Regions from separate parts of the Isoptericola dokdonensis DS-3 genome, predicted to be linked through region 3. Evidence: predicted binding sites of a transcription regulator. Region 3 holds the regulator's gene; each other region holds the start of a gene.
The links. The regulator HrcA, encoded in region 3, represses chaperone genes, less so after heat shock. The targets are predictions, from matches to a motif close to TTNGCACTCGNNNNNNNCGAGTGCNAA.
Positions count from the first base shown of each region.

Region 1: the regulator HrcA is predicted to act here: its motif matches at 1,944-1,970, upstream of groL (chaperonin GroEL).
Region 2: the regulator HrcA is predicted to act here: its motif matches at 1,470-1,496, upstream of groES (co-chaperone GroES).

Region 1 is NZ_CP014209.1:3,304,976-3,308,242, forward strand. It holds gene I598_RS15155 (uracil-DNA glycosylase) at 1-193, opposite strand, end outside; gene I598_RS15160 (DUF3263 domain-containing protein) at 428-733, shown strand; gene I598_RS15165 (LytR C-terminal domain-containing protein) at 803-1,495, shown strand; gene I598_RS15170 (cold-shock protein) at 1,656-1,859, shown strand; gene groL (chaperonin GroEL) at 2,132-3,267, shown strand, end outside.
Region 2 is NZ_CP014209.1:1,675,278-1,678,544, forward strand. It holds gene I598_RS07785 (MerR family transcriptional regulator) at 1-381, opposite strand, end outside; gene I598_RS07790 (WhiB family transcriptional regulator) at 584-874, shown strand; gene groES (co-chaperone GroES) at 1,063-1,359, opposite strand; gene I598_RS07800 (class I SAM-dependent methyltransferase) at 1,522-2,778, shown strand; gene I598_RS07805 (glutamate--cysteine ligase) at 2,840-3,267, shown strand, end outside.
Region 3 is NZ_CP014209.1:264,499-267,765, forward strand. It holds gene I598_RS01180 (helix-turn-helix transcriptional regulator) at 1-330, opposite strand, end outside; gene I598_RS01185 (hypothetical protein) at 417-611, opposite strand; gene hrcA (heat-inducible transcriptional repressor HrcA) at 858-1,898, shown strand; gene dnaJ (molecular chaperone DnaJ) at 1,946-3,070, shown strand; gene I598_RS01200 (16S rRNA (uracil(1498)-N(3))-methyltransferase) at 3,072-3,267, shown strand, end outside.

The DNA.
Region 1 (3,267 bases), 790 kb from region 3:
CCGGCGTGGGGTACGGGTCCTGCCCGACGACGAGCACGCGCACCTCGGCCAGCGGCCGGCGGAACGCCGCGAAGACGTCGCCCGGCGCGGGCAGGTACCGGCGCCCGGCCGCGACCTCGGCGCGCAGGAAGTCCCCCATCGCGTGGATCTGCGGCTCCACGTCGGCGAGGGCGCGGGCCCAGTCGGGGGCCATGACCGTGTCCAGCGGCGGGCGTGCCCCGCCGGGCGCGGCCGGGGCGGGGTCCGCCGCTGCGGCGGGCGTCGTCGTCTCCACGGCGACGAACCTACCCGGACCGCCCGGCACGGCACAGCCCCGGCGGGCGGCCGGGCGCGGTCGGCCCGCAGCGGGGCGCGAGGTCGCGAATCGCGGGGCGCGGCGCCGTCGGGAAGCGTCCACGATGCCCCATACTGGGGCGCTATGAGCGAGATGCTGGTCCAGGAGGTCGAGGCCTCTGTCGCGGCGGACCCGACGACCGAGGTCGCCGGCCTGACCGACCGCGACCGGGAGATCCTCGCGTTCGAGAAGCAGTGGTGGAAGTACGCCGGCTCCAAGGAGCAGGCCGTGCGCGAGCTCTTCGACATGTCCGCCACCCGCTACTACCAGGTGCTCAACGCGCTCATCGACACCCCCGGCGCGCTCGAGCACGACCCGATCCTCGTCAAGCGCCTGCGGCGCATGCGCGCCACCCGGCAGCGCTCCCGCACGGCACGCCGGACCGACACGCCCGGCTGACCAGCCCCTGACGCGGTTTCGCCGGGATCCTTGACGGGTCCCCGGGGTGGAGCCGCTACCCTGTGCGGCGTGACCAAGAGCCAGTACCCGTACCCGCCCGACGAGTTCGACGTCCGCGGCCCGGAAGGTGCGCCGGTCGGCGTGCACCGGGAACCGCGCAGCGGGTGGTCCTCGGTCTGGCCGTTCCTGCTGGTCGCGGTCGTGTTCGCCGGTCTGGCCGTCGGGATCGTGTCGTACCTGTCCAACGACAGCGGTGACACCGCCAACCCGCCCGCGGCGTCCGAGCAGTCCGCCGCCCCTGAGGGGGACGCGAGCGAGGAGCCGACCGACGGCGAGAGCGCCGCCGAGGGCGAGGGTGACGGCGGTGACGGCGCCACCGACGAGAGCTCCGAGGAGCCGACCGCCGAGGAGACCGAGGAGGAGGCCGCCTCCATGCCCGGTGACGCGTCCGCCGCGAACCTCGCCGCGCGCGTGGTGGTCTGGAACGACGACGCCGGCACGGGCCAGGCCGGTGCGGGGCAGGGCGTCCTCGCGGGCGCCGGGTTCTCCGACGTCGACGCCCAGGACGCGGTGAACGCGTCCGTCGAGCTGGCCGGCGTCTACGCCGACAGCACCGTCCTGTACGGCGCGGACCGCGCCGACACGGCGACCGCCGTCGCGGAGGCGCTCGGCGTCGACCCGGCGAACGTGCAGGAGTCCGACGACGTCACGAACCACCCGACCGACGCCGTCTGGGTGATCCTCACCGAGCCCGTCGACTGACGACCCGTCGCCCGGGCGACGCGTTGATGCAGGTCGGAGAGCCCTGCCGCACACTTGCGACATTCCCGGCACGGGTGCTTCCCAGCCGTGACCTGCGCCACTAGTCTCCTTCTCACCGCAGGGCGCCTGCCCGGTGGCACAGGACGACGAGGAGAAGGACATGGCCCAGGGAACCGTCAAGTGGTTCAACGCGGAAAAGGGGTACGGCTTCATCACCCCGGCCTCGGGCGGGCAGGACCTGTTCGTGCACTACAGCTCGATCGAGACCGACGGGTACCGCTCGCTCGACGAGGGTCAGCAGGTCGAGTTCGAGGTCGGTCAGGGGCAGAAGGGTCCGCAGGCCGAGCAGGTCCGCCCCCTCTGAGCTGAAGCAGCCTCCGCGAAGGCCGGCACCCAGCACGCCCGTCCCTGGGCGGGTGCCGGCCTTCGTCATGCCCTCGGCGAACGTCTTGCACTCTCGAGGGGAGAGTGCCAATAATGGGTTAGCACTCTCGACTGTCGAGTGACAGTCGCAGGGTGGAGAACCTCGGTCGAACGGTGAGGCCCGTCCGCGCGCGTGACAGGAACGCACGCGACGGGTCGTCCGTCGCGGGCACCGTCCGACCACCGACACGCCACAGCGGAGGACCAGTCCCCATGGCCAAGATCATCGCGTTCGACGAGGAAGCTCGTCGGAGCATGGAGCGCGGGCTCAACCAGCTCGCCGACACCGTCAAGGTCACGCTCGGCCCCAAGGGCCGCAACGTCGTCCTCGACAAGAAGTGGGGCGCCCCCACGATCACCAACGACGGTGTCTCCATCGCCAAGGAGATCGAGCTCGAGGACCCGTTCGAGAAGATCGGCGCCGAGCTCGTCAAGGAGGTCGCCAAGAAGACCGACGACGTCGCGGGTGACGGCACCACCACCGCCACCGTGCTCGCCCAGGCGCTCGTCAAGGAGGGCCTGCGCGTCGTCGCCGCCGGTGCCAACCCGATCGCCGTCAAGCGCGGCATCGAGAAGGCCGTCGAGGCCGTGACCGAGCAGCTGCTCAACGCGGCCGTCGACGTCGAGACCAAGGAGCAGATCGCCGCCACCGCCGCGATCTCCGCCGGTGACACCGCGATCGGCGAGCTCATCGCCGAGGCGCTCGACAAGGTCGGCAAGGAGGGCGTCATCACGGTCGAGGAGTCCAACTCCTTCGGCCTGGAGCTCGAGCTCACCGAGGGCATGCGCTTCGACAAGGGCTTCCTCGCCCGCTACTTCGAGACGGACCCGGAGCGCCAGGAGGCCGTCCTGGAGGACCCGTACGTCCTCATCGTCGAGTCGAAGATCTCGAACGTCAAGGACCTGCTCCCCGTCCTCGACCAGGTCATGAAGTCGGGCCGCTCGCTCCTCATCATCGCCGAGGACATCGAGGGCGAGGCCCTCGCGACCCTGGTGCTGAACAAGATCCGCGGCACCTTCAAGTCCGTCGCCGTCAAGGCCCCGGGCTTCGGCGACCGTCGCAAGGCCATGCTGCAGGACATCGCGATCCTCACCGGCGGCCAGGTCATTACCGAGACCGTCGGCCTCAAGCTGGAGAACGCGACGCTCGAGGAGCTCGGCCAGGCGCGCAAGGTCGTCGTCACCAAGGACGAGACCACCATCGTCGAGGGCTCCGGCGACGCCGACCTCATCGCGGGTCGCGTGAACCAGATCCGTAGCGAGATCGAGAAGTCGGACTCCGACTACGACCGCGAGAAGCTCCAGGAGCGTCTCGCGAAGCTGGCCGGCGGCGTGGCCGTCATCAAGGC
Region 2 (3,267 bases), 1.4 Mb from region 3:
GCGCAGGTGCCCTCGTCCGCGGGCTGCGGCGTCGGCGGACTCGTCGGTCTCCGGGGCGGGTTCGCGCGGCACCGGCGGCTCGGCGCGGCGGGCGGCCTCGAGCTCCTCGACGTCGGCGGCGAGCGCCGCCTCGGCCGCGTCGACGGGTGCGACCCCCTCCAGCGTGAGCCGTCGCATGACGAGGAGCCGGGCGACGTCCTCCGGGGTGTAGCGGCGGTGCGACCCGGCGGTCCGGTCCGACGGGCCGAGGCCGTAACGCCGGTCCCAGGTGCGCAGGGTCGCCGGGGCGACGCCGAGGCGGCGGGCCACCGCGGCGACCGCGAGCCCGGGACCCGACGTGCGAGCGCCCCCCGAGTCCTGGGCGGGTCGCGATGTGGTCATGCGTCGATTCTGCCCAGGGGTGCCCGGTGCCGCCACCGCGCCCCGCGGCGCGCCTTGATCCGGATCGATGAATCATGTCGAACCAGGTCAGGCGATGGGCAAAGCGGGGCGCAAGCCGGTCAGGGGGTGTCCAGCCTGTCCTGCATGCCCAACTTGCTCCCGGGCCTTGAACAACTTCTGCACAACTTGTAGGTTGTTCGACATGACGGAGATCTCGAGACTGCCTGGGCCGGTCATGGAGCTGTGGGAGTGGCAGTACCAGGGTTCGTGCCGCGACGCGGACGACACCCTGTTCTTCCACCCCGAGGGCGAGCGGGGATCCACCCGCCGACGCCGGGCCGAGGCCGCCAAGGCCATCTGCCGGTCGTGCCCCGTGATGATGGAGTGCCGCGAGCAGTCGCTGCGCGTCCGCGAGCCCTACGGCGTCTGGGGCGGGCTCAGCGAGGACGAGCGCTCGGCGATCCTCGCCGGCCGCGAGCGCAAGACCGGCTGACGCCACCCCGCGCAGCACCCCCGCGCACCCCGCACAGCACGAGGCCCCGCATCGATGACGATGCGGGGCCTCGTGACGTACCTACGTCGTGGGCTGGATCAGCCGACGATCACGCTGTCGGCATCCCTGCGCCTCCGCTGCGGGCGAGCGCCTCGTTCCTCGGCCCTCACCCTTCGCTGCAGCCTCGGTCAGCCGACGACGACCGCGAGGATGTCGCGCGACGACAGGACCAGGTAGTCCACGCCGCCGTACTTGACCTCGGTGCCGCCGTACTTGGAGTAGATGACCTTGTCGCCGACCTTGACGTCGACCGGGACACGGTTGCCCTGGTCGTCGAAACGGCCCTCGCCCACGGCCAGGACCTCGCCCTCCTGGGGCTTCTCCTTGGCGGTGTCCGGGATGACCAGGCCGGAAGCGGTCGTGGTCTCGGCCTCGACGGCCTTGACGACGATCCGGTCCTCGAGCGGCTTGATGGGGACCGACACGTCGGACCTCCTTGTTCGCGATGACTAGCTGGACTGGGACGCGCCCGAGCGCTGTCCGTCGTCGCGGGTGCCGGCACAGCGAGTGCGCTGGGACCAAATCTAGGCAGCGGTTAGCACTCTGACAAGTCGAGTGCCAACAGGTGGACCTGAGACGATGGAGAGATGGACCCCTCGTCGCTCGCCAAGCTGCTCAGCCCCGAGGGCTGGGCGCTGGTCAACGCCCTGCCCCCGTACGACGAGGACCGCGCGATGGCCCTGGCCACGCGGCTGCGGGCCGAGGGAGTGGACCCGGACCTCGCCGCTGCGGCGCTCACCCAGTCCCGGCTGCGGGCCAAGGCCCGGGCCAAGCTCGGCGCGTTCGCCGACGGCATGCTCTTCACCCCCGACGGCGTCGAGCAGGCCACCCGGCTGGTCGTGGCCGCGCTGCACGCCCGCCGCTACCTCGCGGCCGGCGTGACGAAGGTCGCGGACCTCACCAGCGGCATCGGCGCGGACGCCCTCGCGTTCGCGGGCGTGGGCCTGCAGGTGCTCGCCACCGACGTCGACGAGGCCACGGCCGCGCTGGCGACCGTGAACCTGCGGGCGTTCCCCGAGGCGGAGGTGCGCCACGCCGACGGGCTGACCCTCGACCTGCACGCCGAGGGCGTCGACGGCGTCTACGCCGACCCGGCCCGGCGCACCCGCGGCGGCAAGCGCATCTTCGACCCGGCCGCCTACGCTCCCCCGCTCGACGCCGTGTGGGCGCTGCGCGCGCAGGTGCCCGCCCTCGGCATCAAGGTGGGGCCGGGCGTCCCGCACGCCGGGCTGCCCGCCGACGCCGAGACGCAGTGGGTGTCGGTGGACGGCGACGTCGTCGAGGCCGGGCTGTGGTTCGGCCCGCTGGCACCGGCCGGGCCCGGCCGGTCCGCCCTCGTGCTCCGCTCGACGGCCGGAACCGGGCAGGGCGACGGTGCGACGGCCCCGGGCACCGTCGGCAGGACGCTGCGCACGGGTCCGGACGACGTCGACCTCGTGCCGGACGTCGGCGCCGTCGGCGGCTACCTCTACGAGCCGGACGGTGCCGTCGTGCGCGCCGGTCTGGTCGCGCACGCCGCGGCCGAGCTCGGCGGACGGCTGGTGGACCGCACCATCGCCTACGTCACGACCGACTCCCCCGCCGACGCCCCGCGACCGGGCGAGGCGGCGCTGGCCACCGGCTACCGGGTGCTCGACGTCATGCCGTTCAACCTGAAGAAGCTCAAGGCGTACCTGCGCGAGCGCGGCGTGGGCAGCCTGACCGTGAAGAAGCGGGGCACCGCCGTCACCCCCGAGCAGCTGCGTGCCCAGCTCGCGCTGTCCGGCGACGCCGCGGCGACGGTCGTGCTCACCCGGGTCGACGGGCGTCAGCACGTGCTCGTCGTGGAGCCGCTCGGCGCCTGACCTCCCGGGCGCGACCCGCGGCCCGGCAGCAGCCCGGCGACCGGCGTGGAACGATGTCCGCATGGTCCTGGAGTTCGCGTCGTCACCCCGGTCGAGCGTCGGCCTGGAGTGGGAGCTGGCGCTCGTCGACGCCGACTCGGGCAACCTGCGCCAGGTGGCCCCGGCCGCGATGGCCGCCCTCGCGGGAGATCCGCGCGCCGCGCACGTCAAGCCGGAGTTCCTGCGCAACACGCTCGAGGTCGTCTCGGGCGTGTGCACGACGATCGGGCAGGCGACCGACGACATCGCCGCCGGGGTCGCCGCCATCCAGGACGTCATCTCCCCCATGCGGGCCGAGCTCATGGGCGCGGGCACGCACCCGTTCGCGCACTGGTCCCAGCAGCAGGTCACCGACAAGGAGCGGTACGCCACCGTGGTGGACCGCACCCAGGTGTGGGGCCGCCAGCAGGTCGTCTACGGGGTGCACGTGCACGTCGGGATCGAGGACCG
Region 3 (3,267 bases):
CGGCACGATCGCGCCGAGGGCGTCCGCCGCCGGGCCCGCGGCCGCCAGGACGTCGTCGGCGCCGAGGGCGTCGACGAGGTCCCGCACGACGCCCTCCAGGCCGGCGTAGGGGACGGGACCGGAACCGGAGTCGGCGCACTGCCCACGGGCGACCAGGACGTCGCCGTCGAGGCTCGCGAGGACCTCCGCGACGAGCCGCGTCTTGCCGATCCCGGCCTCGCCGGACACGACGACCGTGCCGCCGGCGCCGCCGCGGGCGTCGTCCACCACACGGCGCAGCGTGGCGAGCTCGGCGTCACGGCCGACGAGCGGTGCAGGGTCCGGTGCCATGCGGACATCGTGCCAGGCGGCGCCCGCCCCGGACCCACCGGGACGGGCGTCGTCGGCCGCCACGCGGCCCGGTGCGTCGGTGACGGTCACGCGGTGCGGTGCGTCGCGCCGGGACGCAGCGCGTCGAGCAGACGGGACCACCGGGCCCGCGCGCCCGCGAGCACCGGCACGGCCGGGCGGTCGGCGGCGAGGCGCTCGCGGGCGCGGCGCACCTGCTCGGCGCGGGCGACCAGCTCGGCCTCGCGCAGGCGGTGGTCGGTCAGGTGCTCCCAGTGGTCCATGTCAGGCTCCTCGGCCGGTGCGGCGGCGGGCCGGTCGGTCCGTCGAGATCCAGGTTCGCGCCGTGAGGTAGGCGACCGGATCGGGCAGGTCACCGGTTCTGCGGCGCGGGTCCGGGCCTCGGTGGCGCCTGAGGTACCTCAGGTCGCCGGGGCGTCCTCCGCGGCCGTGCTCGGGACGCGTAGGATGGCACTCAGCAACGGAGAGTGCTAAGACGGCACGGGGTGCGACGACGGGAGGGACGTCCGGTGAGCGAGGAACGCAGGCTCGAGGTGCTGCGCGCCATCGTCGAGGACTACGTCACGACGCGGGAGCCCGTGGGCTCGCGCATGCTCACCGAGCGGCACCGGCTCGGCGTCTCGCCCGCCACCATCCGCAACGACATGGCGGCGCTGGAGGAGGCGGGCTACATCGCCCAGCCCCACACGTCCGCCGGCCGGGTCCCCACGGACGCCGGCTACCGGTTGTTCGTCGACCGGCTCGCCGAGGTGCGGCCCCTCAACGTGCCGCAGAAGCGCGCCATCGAGACCTTCCTGTCCGAGGCGGTCGACCTCGACGACGTGCTGTCCCGGGCCGGGCGGCTCATCGCCCAGCTCACCGGCCAGGTCGCGGTCGTGCAGTACCCGTCGCTGCGGCGCTCGGGTCTGCGCCACCTGGAGCTCGTGCCGGTCGCCGTGGGCCGCATCCTCGTCGTCGTCATCACCGACACGGGGCGCGTCGAGCAGCGGTTCTGCGAGCTGCCCGTCGGCCCCGACGGGGCGGAGGTCGGCCCGGGTCTCGACGAGGCCGGGCTGGGCGAGCTGCGGGCGCGGTTCAACGCGGCGGCCGCGGGCAAGCGGCTCGCCGACCTGCCGGCCGCGTTCGACGCGCTCGTGCGGGCCACCGGGCCGGAGCTCGGCGGGGTCGCGCGCGCCGTCGCCGACCTCGTCGTCGACACCCTCGACACCGAGACCGAGGAGCGCGTCGTGCTCGCCGGCACCGCGAACCTCGCCCGCTCCGGGACGACCTTCGAGCTCGGGCTGCGGCCCGTGCTGGAGGCCCTGGAGGAGCAGGTGGTGCTGCTGGGCCTGCTCACCGAGATGACCGGCGACGGCGTCGAGGTCCGCATCGGGCACGAGAACCGCCTCGACGGGCTGGCCGAGGCCAGCGTCGTCGCCACCGGGTACGGCAGCGAGGGCGACACCATCGCCACGCTCGGCTCCATCGGCCCGACCCGGATGGACTACCCCGCCACGATGGCCTCGGTGCGGGCCGTGGCCCGCTATCTCTCCCGCGTCCTGCCGGGCTGACCCCGGCGTCCCCTGACCACACCTCGCACGTCACCGAAGAGAGACCTGTGACCGACTACTACGAGATCCTCGGCGTCGAGCGCGACGCCACGCCCGAGCAGATCAAGAAGGCCTACCGCCGGCTCGCCCGCGAGCTGCACCCGGACGTCGCGGGTGCCGAGGGCGAGGAGAAGTTCAAGGACGTCGCCCGGGCCTACGAGGTCCTGTCCCACCGCGAGAAGCGCGAGCAGTACGACATGGGCGTCGACCCGACGGCGCCCGGCGGCGGCGCGGGCGGCGGCTTCGGCCAGGGCTTCGGCTTCCAGGACATCTTCGAGACGTTCTTCGGCGGCGGCGGCCAGGCGGCCGGGCCGGTGCCGCGCGCCCGCCGCGGCCAGGACGCCCTCGTCCGCCTGGACATCGACCTGGTCGAGGCGACGTTCGGCGCCAAGCGCGAGCTCCAGGTCGACACCGCCGTCGTGTGCGGCACCTGCGGCGGCAAGGGCTGCCGGCCCGGCACCGACCTGCAGACCTGCGTGGCCTGCCACGGCCGCGGCAACGTCCAGCGGGTCGCGCGGTCGTTCCTCGGCCAGGTCATGACGACGGCGCCCTGCGACGTCTGCAAGGGCTTCGGCACGATCATCCCCGAGCCGTGCGCCGAGTGCTCCGGCGACGGGCGCGTGCGCTCGCGCCGCACCCTGACGGTCAACGTCCCCGCGGGCGTCGACACGGGCACCCGGATCAAGCTGACCTCGCAGGGCGAGGTCGGTCCCGGCGGCGGCCCCGCCGGCGACCTGTACGTCGAGATCCGCGAGAAGCCGCACGAGGTGTTCGTCCGGCGCGGCGACGACCTGCACTGCACGCTGCCCGTGCCGATGACGGCCGCCGCGCTCGGCACCGTGCTCGAGCTCGACACCCTCGACGGCGCCCAGGAGATCGACCTGCGGCCCGGCACCCAGCCCGGCCAGGTCGTCACGCTCAAGGGGCTCGGCGTCGGGCACCTGCACGGCAACGGCCGCGGCGACCTCAACGTGCACGTCGAGGTCCAGGTCCCGACGGCCCTCGACGACGAGCAGGTCGAGGTGCTGCGCAACCTCGCCCGCCTGCGCGGCGAGGAGCGGCCCGAGCCGCGGCTCGCCGCCGCCCACCCGGGCGTGTTCTCCCGGCTGCGGGACAAGTTCAGCGGCCGCTGACGTGAGCGCACCGGTGTTCCTCGCCGACGACGGCACCACCTCCGGTGTCGTCGTCGGCGACGTCTACACCCTCGGTGGCCCCGAGGGTCGGCACGCGAGCGTCGTCCAGCGGCGCGAGCCGGGCGAACGGGTCGACGTCGTCGACGGGGCCGGCACCCGCCTGTGCGGGATCGTCGCCGCGACCGGGCCGGGCGAGC